Regions from separate parts of the Pseudonocardia sp. P1 genome, predicted to be linked through region 2. Evidence: predicted binding sites of a transcription regulator. Region 2 holds the regulator's gene; each other region holds the start of a gene.
What was found. The regulator LexA, encoded in region 2, represses DNA repair genes until DNA is damaged. The targets are predictions, from matches to a motif close to CGAACACGTGTTCG.
Positions count from the first base shown of each region.

Region 1: the regulator LexA is predicted to act here: its motif matches at 1,907-1,920, upstream of PP1_RS26805 (CoA transferase subunit A).
Region 3: the regulator LexA is predicted to act here: its motif matches at 1,239-1,252, upstream of PP1_RS28775 (intein-containing Rv2578c family radical SAM protein).

Region 1 covers NZ_ADUJ02000001.1:5,755,883-5,760,663, forward strand. The annotation lists gene PP1_RS26795 (cytochrome P450 family protein) at 1-447, shown strand, start outside; gene PP1_RS26800 (3-oxoacid CoA-transferase subunit B) at 490-1,116, opposite strand; gene PP1_RS26805 (CoA transferase subunit A) at 1,116-1,862, opposite strand; gene PP1_RS26810 (MOSC domain-containing protein) at 2,152-3,051, opposite strand; gene PP1_RS26815 (HAD hydrolase-like protein) at 3,097-3,744, opposite strand; gene PP1_RS26820 (lyase family protein) at 3,785-4,781, shown strand, end outside.
Region 2 covers NZ_ADUJ02000001.1:1,936,970-1,941,750, forward strand. The annotation lists gene PP1_RS08450 (hypothetical protein) at 1-281, opposite strand, end outside; gene PP1_RS08455 (hypothetical protein) at 458-790, opposite strand; gene lexA (transcriptional repressor LexA) at 999-1,733, shown strand; gene PP1_RS08465 (hypothetical protein) at 1,759-2,892, opposite strand; gene hflX (GTPase HflX) at 2,970-4,472, opposite strand; gene dapF (diaminopimelate epimerase) at 4,528-4,781, opposite strand, start outside.
Region 3 covers NZ_ADUJ02000001.1:6,197,337-6,202,117, reverse strand. The annotation lists gene PP1_RS28775 (intein-containing Rv2578c family radical SAM protein) at 1-1,237, opposite strand, end outside; gene PP1_RS28770 (YibE/F family protein) at 1,339-2,835, shown strand; gene PP1_RS28765 (class I SAM-dependent methyltransferase) at 2,837-3,382, opposite strand; gene hisS (histidine--tRNA ligase) at 3,385-4,692, opposite strand.

The DNA of each region.
Region 1 (4,781 bases), 3.8 Mb from region 2:
CCCGGGGAGCGAGCGAGGCTGCAGGACGACCCGTCACTGATCACGTCGGCGGTGGAGGAGTTCCTGCGCTTCGAGTCGCCGGTGACGAACACGCCGATGCGGTTCGCGAGCGAGGACGTCACCTACTCCGGGGTGACCATCCCCGCCGGGTCGACGGTCATGCTCGGCCTGGCCGCGGCCAACCGGGACCCCGCGTGGACCGAGCGGGCCGAGGAACTCGACATCACCCGGGACGCGTCCGGCGGGGTGTTCTTCGGGCACGGCATCCACTTCTGCCTGGGGGCCCAGCTGGCACGCACCGAGGGACGGGTGGCGATCGGGAAGCTGGTCGCGCAGCGCCCGGACCTCGCGCTCGCCGTCGATCCGTCGGAGCTGACCTACCGCGAGTCGACCCTGGTCCGCGGGCTGACTGGGATGCCCGTGACTGTGGGCGCTGCGCGCTCGTGAGTGGTTGACGCGGTCAGGACCGCGACAACCACTCACGAGCCGTCAGGCCAGTGGGGCGCCGGTCTTCTCCCGCACCTCGTCGGCGGAGACGCCCGGGGCGGTCTCGACCAGCGCGAGACCGTCGGGTGTCACGTCGATGACGGCGAGGTCGGTGACGATCCGGGTGACGCAGCCCAGGCCGGTGATCGGCAGCGAGCAGCGCTCGACGATCTTCGGCGACCCGTCCTTCGAGACGTGGTCCATCATCACGACGACGCGCCGGGCGCCGTGCACGAGGTCCATCGCGCCGCCCATCCCCTTGATCATCTTGCCGGGGACGGCCCAGTTCGCGAGATCGCCGTTCGCCGCGACCTCCATGCCGCCGAGGACGGCGACGTCGAGCTTCCCGGCCCGGATCTGGCCGAAGCTCTCCGCGGACCCGAAGTAGGCGGCGCCGTCGGCGACGGTGACGGTCTCCTTGCCGGCGTTGATCAGGTCGGGGTCGATCTCGTCGTCGGTGGGGTAGGGACCGACGCCGAGGATCCCGTTCTCCGAGTGCAGGACCACCGTGCGGCCGTCGGGGATGTGCCCGGGGACCAGGGTGGGCATGCCGATGCCGAGGTTCACGTACGACCCGTCCGGGAGCTCCTCGGCGACCCGGGCGGCCATCTCGTCGCGTGTCAGGGCCATCAGCCGCTCACCGTCCTGAACTCGACCGGCTTCTCCACGCCGGGCACGTGCAGGACGCGCTGGACGTGGATGCCGGGGGTGTGCACGTGGTCCGGGTCGATCTCGCCCGGCTCGACCAGGTGCTCGACCTGCGCGATCGTGACCCGGCCCGCGGCGGCCGCGTCCGGGTTGAAGTTCCGCGCCGAACGCCGGAACACGAGGTTGCCGTGCCGGTCGCCCTTCCAGGCGTGGACCAGCCCGAAGTCGGGGGTCAGCGCGCGCTCGAGGACGTAGGACACGCCGTCGAACTCGCGGACCTCCTTCTCGGGCGACATGACCGCGACGGAGCCGTCGGGTGCGTAGCGCCAGGGGAGGCCGCCGTCGGCGACGAGCGTGCCGACGCCGGCCGGGGTGTAGAACGCCGGGATCCCCGCGCCCCCGGCGCGCAGCCGCTCGGCGAGCGTGCCCTGCGGGGTCAGCTCCAGCTCCAGCTCGCCGCCCAGGTACTGGCGGGCGAACTCCTTGTTGTTACCGACGTAGGAGCCGATCGTGCGCCGGATCCGGCCGGCGGACAGCAGGGTGCCGAGGCCGAAGCCGTCGACGCCGAGGTTGTTCGAGATCGTCTCCAGATCGGTCGCGCCCTGCTCCAGCAGGGCGGCGATCAGCACCGTCGGGACGCCCGACATGCCGAACCCGCCGACCGCGAGCGACGCGCCGTCGCCGATGTCGGCGACCGCGTCCGCGGCGGATGCCACCACCTTGTCCATCACGCACCTCCGTCGGACGCGACGGTACCGCAGTGTGCGATCTGCGGACAAGCGTTCGCTGTGCGAACGCCATCGGTGCCGACGGAGCGCGGGCGTGCGCCGTCGCGTAGCCAGGCCCGCTCCGTCCGGCGGCCGTCTCGAGCCGGAGCACCCCGTCGTCTGTCCGTGCGCCCCGGCGCCGGCTCACGCACCCGTCGCGTGGGGTGCGCCCCCACGTGACGGGGTGCGCCGCCACGTGACGGGTGCGCCGACGGCGACGGGGTGCGCCGACCGGGTGCCGGGCGCGGGGTCAGGCCGCGGTGGGGGCCTCGTGCTCGTCGCCGACCGCGATCTCCCCGTCGGTGACGACGTCGGCGTACACCCCGGCGCACGCCCAGACCCCGCCGATCTGCGGGATCTCGATCCGGTTGTGCTTGGCGATGGTCCGCAGGGTGCCGGGGTCGCGGGGCAGGTCGCCCTGCGCCAGCGTCGTCATCACGCACCGCATGGTGGCGAACGAGTACCGCACGGCGACGCCGCCGATGGTGCCGTCCGATCCCGGCCAGTCGTTCTCGAGGAAGCCGGCGTCCTCGCCGCGCAGGACGACGTTCGGGCGGTAGCGGCGCGGGTCGAAGGTCGCGTCCGGGGCGAGCTCGCGCAGCCGGTCCAGTGTGGACTCGGTGAGCACGTGCAGTGTGGACAGGTCGAAGAAGGTGCCCGGCGCGCCGAACGCGGAGACGTCGAACCGGCTGACCCGCTCGCCGGTGTCCTCGTGCCGGGCGGTGGTGCCCTCGATCAGCTGCCCGGGGGCGAGCTGGTCGATCGGGAGGTCGTCGAACTCCGGCCAGACCTCCTCGAACTGGCTGCCCTCCGGTGGCTCGGCGATGAGCCGGACCTCGCGGTCGAGGATCGCGGAGAGCGCCGTGTCGATCCCCGGGTCGTCGGAGCGCAGCATCGAGCCGTCCGGGAAGCGGATCTCCACCTCGGGCAGCGGGCGGCCCGGTTCCGGCTCGGCGGCGAACCGCGCGGAGAAGTCGAGCAGGCCCGACCACAGGCGCGGGACCTTGGCGCTCGCGACGGTGCCCGACTCGACGTCGTACACCGCCAGTGCCCGGTCGCCCAGCAGCCCGCGGCCGGTCACCACCGACCGTTCCACGGACTCGCCGAGCATGGATTTCACCGGGTACCGGTGCAGTGAGACGACCGTCATACCTCGGTGTCTACCGGTCGCGAACGGGCCGGCGAAAGGAAGTCCTCAGCCGAGGAGCGCGACCCGGAGATCGTCCGCGGATGCGTACACGATCTCGGCACCCGCGGCTTCCAGCTCGCCCGGCTCGGCGTAGCCCCAGCCCGCGCCGGCGCAGCGGAGGCCGTGCTCGGCCGACCCCTCGACGTCGTGCAGCCGGTCGCCGACCATCAGCGGCTCGTCCACACCGGACGGGTTCCCCAGCCGGCGCAGCGCCTCGGCGACCACGGCGCCCTTGGTCGGGCGGTCGGCGGTGCGGGTGTCGCCGACGATCTCGGTGAACAGGTCGGTCCAGCCGTGGTGAGCGAGGATCTTGCGCGCCGACGGCTCGGCCTTGCTGGTGGCGAGCGCCATCGTCACGCCGGCGTCGTCGAGCGCCCGCAGCAGCTCCTCGACGCCGGGGTAGGGCCTGCTCCCCATCCAGCCGTCCTCGTCGCCGTAGATCCGGCGGTAGACCGGCAGTACCGCCGCCGTGCCCTCCTCGCCGAGGATCGGCGGGAGCGAGCGGTAGAGCGGCGGCCCGAGCAGGTGGGTGCCCAGCGCGGACTCGGGCACGTCGAGGCCGACCTCGTCGATGGCGCGGCGCATCGAGCCGAGGATGCCGGGGGCGGAGTCGACGAGGGTGCCGTCGAGATCGAGGAGGATGTGGGTCAGCACGGCTCCATCCTCCCTGTTCTCTCTGCGTACACTCGTCCGCATGGCGAACGCCCTCTTCGGCCCGCTGTCCGGCACGGACCGGGTCGACGTGCTGCTCGACGACGGCGCCTGGATCGCGGCGCTGCTCGAGGTCGAGCTGGCGCTCTCGGCGGTCGCGGCCGAACAGGACGCGGTCTCCACCGACGACGCCGACGGGGTCGAGCGGGCCGTCGCGGCCGTCGCCGGGGTGGACCCGGCCGCGCTCGCCGCGGAGTCCGTCGAGGGCGGCAACCCGGTGATCCCGCTGGTCAAGCGCTTGAAGGCGGCCGCTGCCCGGATCCAGCCGGGCGCCGAGCGGGCGGTGCACCCGGGCGCGACCAGCCAGGACGTCCTGGACACCGCGCTCGTGCTGCTCACCCGCCGGGCCGGGCACCGGATCACCGAGGACCTGGCCGCCTGCGCGGACGCCGCGGCCGCGCTCGCCCGCGACCACCGCGGAACCCCGTGTGCCGCCCGGACCCTGGGTCAGCAGGCGCTCCCCACGACGTTCGGCCTGGTCGCCGCGAACTGGTGCGCCGGCCTGGACCGCGCCCGGGTGCGGCTCGCGGCGGTGCTCGACGAGCTCCCCGTCCAGTACGGCGGCGCCGCCGGCACCCTCGCCGCGACCCACCCGCACGGCCCGGCCGTCGCCGACGCGCTCGCCGCCCGGCTCGGGCTCGCCCCGCAGGGCGTCCCGTGGCACACCGAGCGCACCCGGATCGGCGAGCTCGCCGGGGCACTCGGCGTCGCGGCGGGGGCGTGCGCGAAGCCGGCGGGCGACGTCGTCCTGCTGTCGGCGACCGAGCTGGCCGAGGTGTCCGAGGCCGCGCCGGGGGACTCGTCGTCGATGCCGCACAAGCGCAACCCCGCCGCGGCCGTGACCGCCCGCGGCGCCGCGACGCGGGCCCCCGGCCTCGTCGCGACCCTGCTCGCGGCGCAGGAGCAAGAGTTCCAGCGCGCGGCCGGCGCCTGGCACGCCGAGTGGGAGACGCTCACCGGGCTGCTCCGGGTCGCCGCCG
Region 2 (4,781 bases):
CGCCCAGTGCGCTCCGGACGGTCGTGGCCGCCCTCGGCCCGCTCGATGCCGGCCCAGCGGAGCGCGGCACGCTCGGCCGCCGACAGCCGGCGGACGCCCTCGGCCACCGGCACCGCCCGGCCCTCGACGGGGTCGGCGTCGCGCAGCGCCGCCGTGGAGCGGCCCCCGCCCGCGCAGACCGGCCGGACCGGGCGCCTGCGCTCACGCGGTCCGGCGGAGCGCGTTCCCCGCGCCGTCTCGCGGGTCCCCCGCGCCACGTCACGCACGTCGAGCTCTCGCATGGCTCCTCCTGCTCCTCGCCGTCGGCGCCCGGCCACACCCGGCCGCGCGCCCTGCTCACCCCCGACCGGCCCTTCCCCGAGCCCGGTCGAACGGGTGTACGAGCTGTGTAGCACCGGCCCCCGGCAGAAACGGGGGGCCGCCGGCGGGCGCCCGCGGGCCCGCCGACGCCGGCGGGTCAGCGACCCGTGGACACGGCCGCCGGAGCGACCGGGACGACGCCGGCGGTGGCGACCTCGGCCAGCAGGCCCAGCCCGACGACCGCCGTGGCGGAGGCGACCAGCACGCCCACGGCGGCGACCGCCCGGTGCAGCACGGAGGGCGCACCCGCCGACCCCGCCGAGCGCGCACCCGGCGGCATCCGGACCGCCGCAGGCGTCGCGGAGGACACCCGGACCGTCGTCCCACACGGCGGCGGCGGCACCGCGAGCGGCGCCGCCCGAACCAGCTCCGCGGTGACCGGCGGGCGGACACCGCCGGGGACCACCCGCACCTCCGTCGTCGCGCTCACGATCTCCACCCCTCCCGGTCTCCGGCGCTGCACGGGCGCCGGACCGAAGTCGTCGAATCGATGTTCGATCGAACGCCTGTGCGATGTTCTACCACCGGGGTCCGACGGAATCCACGACACGCCCGGCACGAACTTCGAACGCATGTTTGGCGGACGGCCCGGACTTGGCTAGTGTTCGTGCCGGTAGATCCTCGAGGAGGCGAATGCGATGGCAGCGGACGAGTCCGGAGGCGGTGCGCCCGCCGGGCCGGGATCCGCGGACGTCCGGGAGTTCCCCGAGCCCCCGGCCGACACCCGTGGGCTGACCCCGCGGCAGCGGAAGGTCCTGTCGGTGATCCGGGACTGGGTGGACCGGTACGGGTACCCGCCGAGCGTGCGCGAGATCGGGGACGCGGTGGGGCTGACCTCCACCTCCTCGGTGCACCACCAGCTGCGGACCCTGGAGCGGAAGGGCTTCCTCCGCCGGGACCCGAACCGGACCCGGGCGGTCGACGTCCGGAGCCCGGAGCAGGCCGCGGCGGGCGACGGCGCCGACGCGGACACCGAGGCGGTCCGGTCCGAGCGCCCGGCACCGGCCTTCGTGCCGCTGCTCGGTGACATCGCAGCGGGCGGGCCGATCCTCGCCGAGCAGGCCGTGCAGGACGTGTTCCCGCTCCCGCGGGAGATCGTCGGCGAGGGCACGTTGTTCCTGCTCAACGTCAAGGGCGACTCGATGGTCGACGCCGCGATCACCGACGGGGACTGGGTCGTCGTCCGGCAGCAGCCGGTCGCCGAGCAGGGCGAGGTCGTGGCCGCGATGATCGACGGCGAGGCGACGGTGAAGACGTTCCGCCGCAAGGACGGGCACATCTGGCTGATGCCGGCGAACGAGGCGTACGACCCGATCCCGGGGGACGACGCGTCGATCCTGGGCCGGGTCGTCGCGGTCATGCGCCGGCTCTGAGGCGCGGGACCGGGCCGTCGGCGGATCAGCTCCGCCGGCGGCCGTGCAGGACCATCGCGCCGATCCCGGCCAGCAGCAACACCCCGAGCACCCCGGCCCCGGCGACGGCGGGCAGCCACGGCGGGAACGACCCGGTGCGGGGCACCTCCGCCGGTTGCGCGACCACGGGGGCCGCCGCGGCGGTCGCGGCCGTCGCCACGCCGGGCACGGCCCGGACGCCCGCCGGCGAGAGCCCGCGGGCCTCCGAGCCGGAGTGCAGCGTCCCGCGGCCGTCGAGGGCCACCGCCTCCCCCTGGGCCTCGTCCGGCAGCGGCACCGGCAGCGGCGCTGCGCGCAGGGCCTCGACGAGCGCGTCCGCGGAGACCCGGCCGTCCGGTGGCGGGCGCAGCGGGAACACCCACGCGTCGGTGTAGGTCCGCAGCGCGGCGACCCGGCCACCGTCGGCGCCGGGAGGGCCGACCGCTCCCCCGGTGACCGTCCGGGTCCCGGTGGCGCCGAGCGGGCCGCCGGACGTGGCGGAGTACGGGAGGACCACCTCGCCGACCCGGTCCAGCGTGACCGGTGTGGCGCCGCCGTCGAGCGGGCCGGCGGGCCGGTACACCCCGGCCGCGCCGGTGGTCTTCGCGACGATCAGCGGGGTCCCGTCGTCGGCGAGGAGGATCGCCTCGGCGTCGCGCGGCCCGTCCGGGTAGACGAGGTCGTGCGCCCGCGCGGGCCCGGACACCGGCAGCTCGACCAGGCGCACCGTGCCGCGGTCGCCGCGGTTGTCGCCGATGTCGGCGAGCCAGAGGGTCCCGTCGGGTGTCGCACCGAGGTCCTCGACGTCGGTGACCCGGACACCGGTGTCCCGGATCTCGGTGACCGCGCAGGTCACCGGGTCGAGCGTGAGGACCTCGCCGGTTCCGCCGCCGTCGACGATCGCCCGGTACCGCACCGGGCCCGCTCCCGGTGGGCCCTCGGCGACCAGCCCGGAGAGCTCGGCGGCCCGCGGGTCCTCGGCCGTGCAGACCGGACGCGGCGCTGCCGGCCCGGGTGCGGCCCCGGTCCGTGGCGGGGCCCCCGGGACCGCGTCCGGCGCGGCGTGCGCCGCCGTCACCCCGCCGGCTCCGGCACCGCTGATGCCGAGGACGATCCCGAGCGCGACGGCGACCGGCCCCACACGGATCCTGCTCCGCCGGGGCCGGGACATGCAGGGCCGGGACGTGCGGGGCCGGGACGTGCGGGGGCCCCTCGGGCTCAGTGCCCTGCCGCCGTCGCGGGCAGGTCGGTGCCCGCAGGATCGGTGTCCGCGGGCACCGTCGCGGTCCCGCCGACGGCGTACGGGAGCACCGCGGTGCCGAGCTCCGGGCCGACCCGGGCGCGGACCCGGGTGCCCTCACCGGTGTGCTCCTCGGCGAGTACCTCGCCCTCGTCGTGGAGCCGGGCCACGAGCGCACCCTCGGTGTAGGGCAGCAGCAGGTCGACCTCGTACTCGGGGCGCGGGAGCAGCTCCGCGATCCGGTCGCGGAGCTTCCCGATGCCGCTGCCGTCGTGCGCGGAGACGAACACCGCCTCCGGCTGGGCGTGCCGCAGCCGGGCCAGTGCGAGGTCACCGGCGGCGTCGACCTTGTTGATCACCAGGAGCTCGCGCGGCATGGTGCCGCCCTGCTCCTCGCCGATCTCCACGAGGACCTGCCGGACCGCGGCGATCTGGTCGTCGGGCAGCGGGTCGGAGCCGTCGACGACGTGCACCAGCAGGTCCGCCCGGGCCGCCTCCTCCAGCGTCGAGCGGAACGCCTCGACGAGCTGGTGCGGCAGGTGCCGCACGAAACCGACCGTGTCGGTGAGGGTGTAGGCGCGGCCGTCGGGCGTCTCGGAGCGGCGCGTCGTCGGGTCCAGCGTCGCGAACAGCGAGTCCTGGACCAGGACCCCGGCGTCGGTCAGCTGGTTGAGGAGGCTGGACTTTCCGGCGTTGGTGTAGCCGACGATCGCGACCGACGGGACCTCGTTGCGGGTGCGGTTCCCGCGCTGGGTCTCGCGGACCTGGCGCATCGCCCCGATCTCGCGGCGCAGCTTCGACATGCGCGCCCGGATCCGGCGGCGGTCCAGCTCGATCTTCGTCTCACCCGGGCCACGCCCACCGATGCCGACACCGCCTGCGGCCCGGCCACCGACCTGACGGGACAGCGCCTCACCCCAGCCGCGCAGGCGCGGGAGCAGGTAGGACAGCTGGGCCAGCTCGACCTGCGCCTTGCCGTCCCGGGAGCGGGCGTGCTGGGCGAAGATGTCGAGGATCAGCGCGGTCCGGTCGATCACCTTGACCTTGAGCCGCTCCTCCAGCTGGCGGAGCTGGCCGGGTGAGAGCTCGCCGTCGCAGATCACGGTGTCGGCGCCGGTCGCGCGGACCACCGTGGACAGCTCGTCGACCTTGCCGGAGCCGATGAAGGTCGCCGGATCCGGCGTCGAGCGGCGCTGCACGAGTCCGTCGAGGACCTCGGACCCCGCGGTCTCGGCGAGGCGGGCGAGCTCGGCGAGCGAGGCGTCGGCCTGCTCGGCGCTGCCCTCGGTCCACACCCCGACCAGCACGACCCGTTCGAGCTGGAGCCGCCGGTACTCGACCTCGGTGATGTCGGTGAGCTCGGTGGAGAGGCCGTGGATCCGGCGGAGCGACGAGCGCTCCTCGAGGTCCAGCTCGCCCGCCGACGGGACGGCGGACCCTGCGGACGTGGACGGCACGGCGGCGGTGTGGGCTTCAGTCATCGTGCCGTCCAGTGTTCCACGTCGGCGGGCGTGTGTCCGCCCGGATTCGCGCCGGTCAGGCGGGCCGGTCCCACCAGGTGCGGTCGATCTCGCCGGTCGCGAGCAGGACGGCGGGGCCGTGCAGCACCGTCGTGCCGGTGGCCGCGTCGTCGCCCGCCCCGACGGTCACCCGGAGCCGGCCGCCGGGGGTGTCGACGTGCACGTCACCGGCCGGGTGCCCGGCGGCGCGCAGCGCGGCGACGACGGCCGCGACGGTCCCGGTGCCGCACGCCAGGGTCTCCCCTACGCCCCGCTCGTGCACCCGCATCC
Region 3 (4,781 bases), 4.3 Mb from region 2:
CGTCGAGGTCGAGGTAGGTGTGGGTGTTGCGGGCGAAGCAGTTGTGGCTGACGACCCCGGCCGCGACGAAGTCACCGGTGCCGGTGGTGATGTCGTACATCGGGACCACCCGGCCGGTGTCGTGAACACCGGTGACCTGCGGGGCCCCCTCCGGCGGCTCCTCGACGAGTGCACCGGTGACGTCGCGGACCCGCGCGACGGCCGGGTCCGCGACCGCGACCAGCCGCAGCTGCTCCGCCGCGCCGCCGAGCACCCGCAACGCGCGCGCACCCGGCCGCCCGGACGGTTCGGACGCCACCCGGAACCCGAGCCGGCGCACCGCCCCGACCGTGGCCCGGGTGAGCTGCTCGTCGCCCGGGACGATCCGCAGCACCCCCGCCGAGACCTGGCCGCAGGCGTCGAGCACACCGCCGACGAATCCCGCCGACCAGCCCGGCCCGGGGTGCTCCGGCCACACCGTGGGCGACGGCCGCTGCGCCACGGCCGGGGCCGCCGACGGTGCGGCGGCCCGTGCCGGTTCGCCGATCAGGTGGTGGGCGCGGGCGACCGCCTCCAGCTCCACCCACGCCGACGGGAACGCCTCGGCCGTCACCCGGGACCGGACCGCGTCGGCCCGGACCAGACCGCAGAGGTAGCCCTCGTCGTAGCCGGGCGGCCGGGCACCGCGGGGCATCGCCGCCGCGCCGGGCCCCACCAGCGCGGAGCCGGGGCGCAGGTGCGGACGGTCCGCCGAGGCCCGGCACCGCCCCGGCCGCACGTGGGCCCAGCCCTCGCCGGTCAGGAAGCGGTGCTCGGCCGAGGTGACCAGCACCGTGCCGTCGGTCAGGGACACCCGCTGGGCGCGGCGCCGGGTGGACCAGTGCGCGAGCACCGGGGTGCGGACGAACCGGCGGCGGCCCCGCCCGTCGGACGTGGTGCCGACCACCTCGTCGCCCGGGCGGAGCTCCCCGATCGGGCGGGACCGGCCGTCGGCCGTCAGCACCGGGGTGTCGCCCGCGAGGCAGTAGGTGCACGCGTGGGAGCAGCCGCGGTACGGGTTCACCGTCCACCCGAACGGCACCGGCGAGGACGACGCCACCCGGTTCAGCACCGACCGCGCCTCCACCTCGTGGAACACCGTCCCCGCGAACTCCGGCGTACGCACCGTGCGCAGCAACCCGCGCATCCCCGGCAGCGCCGCGTCCGCGCCGATCCCGTCGATTCCCACCTGCTGCCCGTTCCACCGCACGAGAGTCATTCGAACACAAGTTCGAACGCCGGGCAACCGGTCGTCGCCCGGCGGCCGCCTCCGGGCGAGGACCGGTCGGCGGTGCGGTGATCGCTTGCGAGGATGCGGACGTGCATCCCGACGATCCCGGCCCGCGGCACCCGTACCCCGGGGACCCGCGGGGCGGGCAGCCGTCCGGCAGGCGGCGCCGTCCCGAGCCCGGCGACGGCCACGGGCACGGTGTCCCCCGGCCCCGTGCGACACCGCCCGTGCCGGGGCGTCCCGGTCCCGGTGGCCCGCCGCCGGAGCGGGCCGGTCGTCGTCCCGACGCGCCGTGGGCCCCGGGAGCGGAGGGCGCCGGGCAGGAGCACGGCGGCGGGTACGCCACCGGGCCGGTGCCCGCCGGCGCCCCGACCGGCACCGGGCGCCGTGCGGCGCGACGCCGGGCCGAGGAGGACCACGCCGGCACCGGGCACGGCCACGGACACGGACACGGCGCCCCCTCCCCCGCAGGCCGCCGGGTGCGGAACCTCCTCGTCGCGCTGCTCGTCCCCTGCGCCCTCGCGACCCTCACCGGTCTCGTCCTGCTGTGGCCGGGGCCGGTCCCGGCACCCGAGCTGCCGCCGACCGAGCAGGTGCACGGCGACGTGCAGTCCGTCCAGGTCGCGGACTGCTCCCCCGGCTCCGGCGACGGGGCCTGCACCGGCGTCACCGTCCGGATGACCGACGGCCCCCGCGCCGGGCGGGACCTCGTGCAGCTCGTCCCGACCGAGCCGTCCAGCCCGCGGTTCGCCGTCGGCGACCCGGTGACGATGGCCTGGTCCGGCGGGAACCCGGACGAGGCGGGCTCGTACCAGCTCAACGACTTCCAGCGCGGGCCCGCGCTGGGCTGGCTGGCGGCGGCGTTCGCGGTGGCCGTCGTGCTGCTGGGGCGGCTGCGCGGGTTCGCCGCCCTGGTGGGCCTGCTGCTCAGCTTCGCCGTGCTGCTGTGGTTCGTCCTGCCGGCGATCCTGTCGGGCGGGTCACCGCTCGCGGTGGCCGTCACCGGGTCGTGCCTGATCATGTTCGTGGTGCTGTACCTGACCCACGGGTTCAGCGCCCGTACGTCGTGCGCGGTACTGGGGACGCTCGCGTCGCTGGCCCTGATCGGCGTGCTCGGCTACGCCTTCACCGCGGCCACCCGGCTCACCGGGCTGGACGACACGACGGCCAACCTGATCGGGACGCTCGGCCCCGGCGTCCCGATCGACCCGCGCGGCCTGGTCCTGGCCGGGCTCGTGATCGGCGCGCTCGGTGCGCTCGACGACGTGACGGTCACCCAGGCGTCGGCGGTCTGGGAGCTCGGTGCGGCGAACCCGCGGCTCGGGCCCCGCGAGCTGTTCGCCGCCGGGATGCGGATCGGCCGCGACCACGTGGCGTCGGCGGTGAACACCCTCGTGCTGGCCTACGCCGGCGCCGCGCTGCCGTTGCTGCTGCTGTTCTCCGTCGCGGCCGGCGGCGTGACGGAGGTCCTGACCAGCCAGGACGTCGCGACCGAGATCGTCCGGACGCTGGTCGGCAGCATCGGGCTGGTCGCCGCGGTGCCGGTGACGACCGGTCTCGCGGCGCTCGTCGCCGCCCGTCGCTGACTCAGGCGGGCCGGCGCGCCACCAGGTGCGCCTCCCCGCCGCCCTCGTGGTGGGCGACGACCTCCAGCTCGCCGAACGCCGCCGGCAGCTCGCCGGGGGCGGCCCGGTACTGCCCGCCGGTGTCGCCGACCTCGGAGAGCACGGTGACCACCAGCAGCCCGCCGGGCGCGACGGCCGCGGCGAGCGCCGGGTAGAGCGCGGGGGCCCGGAACCGCTGGCAGACGACGACGTCGTACACGTCGTCGTCGGCGGGGAACCCGTGGTCGAGGTCCGCCTGGACCCAGCGGACCCGCCCGGGCGGCTGCTCGGCCGCGACGAGCGCCGCCCCGGCCGCGAGCCCCGCCGGCGAGACGTCCACCGCGACGACGTCGAGCCCCTGCGCGGCGAGCCACGCAGCGACGATCCCGCGGCCACAGGCGACGTCGAGCGCCCGGCCGGTGGCCGGCAGCAGCCCGGTGTGCGGCCGCAGCGCGTCCGGTGGCTGCGGGGTGCCGACGCCGGCCGCGCGGTGCCGGGCGTCCCACCGCTCCTGGTCGTCGACGGCCACGGTCAGCTCGCGAGGGCCGTGACGACGGCTCCGGTGACGGCGTCGAGCGGGACGTCCTGCTGCTCGCCGGAGGCGAGGTCCTTGAGCCCGACGGTGCCGTTCTCGAGGTCGCGGTCGCCCAGGACCAGCGCGAACCGGGCGCCGGAGCGGTCCGCCGACTTCATCGCGCCCTTGAGGCCGCGACCGCCGTAGGAGAGGTCGACCCGCACCCCGCGGGCCCGCAGCTCGGCCGCGACGACGACGAGCCTGCGCTTCGCGGCGTCGCCCAGCGGCACCCCGAACACCTCGGCCCGGGCGGTCGTCCACGGCTGCACGCCCTCGGCGGCGCAGGCCATCAGCGTCCGGTCGACGCCGATGCCGAACCCGACGCCGGACAGCTCCGGCCCGCCGAGGGTGGCCATCAGGCCGTCGTACCGGCCGCCGCCGCCGATCCCGGACTGGGCCCCGAGACCGTCGTGGACGAACTCGAAGGTCGTCTTCGTGTAGTAGTCCAGGCCGCGCACCATCCGCGGGTTCGCCGTGTAGGCGACGCCGAGGTCGTCGAGGTGCGCGAGGACCTGCGCGTGGTGCTCGGCCGACGCGTCGGACAGGTGGTCCATCAGCAGCGGGGCCCCCGCCATCGCCGCGCGCACCTCGGGTCGCTTGTCGTCGAGCACCCGCAGCGGGTTGATCGCGGCCCGCTCGCGGGTCGCCTCGTCGAGGTCCAGGCCGGACAGGAACTCCTGCAGCCGCTCGCGGTAGGCGGGACGGCACTCGGCGTCGCCGAGCGAGGTGAGCTCCAGCCGGTAGCCGGTCAGGCCGAGCGCCTTGAAGCCCTCGTCGGCGACCGCGATGACCTCGGCGTCGAGCGCGGGGTCGTCGACGCCGATCGCCTCGACGCCGACCTGCTGCAGCTGCCGGTACCGGCCGGCCTGCGGGCGCTCGTAGCGGAAGAACGGCCCGGCGTAACGCAGCTTGACCGGCAGCCCCTGCTTGTCGAGGTTGTGCTCGATCACCGACCGGACGACGCCTGCGGTGCCCTCCGGGCGCAGCGTCACCGACCGCTCGCCGCGGTCCGCGAAGGTGTACATCTCCTTGGAGACGACGTCAGTGGACTCCCCCACCCCGCGGGCGTAGAGCCCGGTGTCCTCGAACACCGGGAGCTCGATGTAGCCGTACCCCGCCCGGGCGGCAGCCGCGGCGAGGGTGTCCCGGACATGGACGAAGCCCGCCGAATCCGTCGGAAGGTACTCCGGGATGCCCTTCGGCGCGGCGAACGGCTCGGGCTTGCGTGCCCGGGGCCCGTCCGCCCGCTGCTCGGTGGCGGTCACTGCAGGTCCACGTCCTCTCGTGCTGTCGTCCGGAAGCCCCTCCAGCCTAGGACCGCCGTCTCTCAGAATCCTTCTCAGGTCGCCCCGCT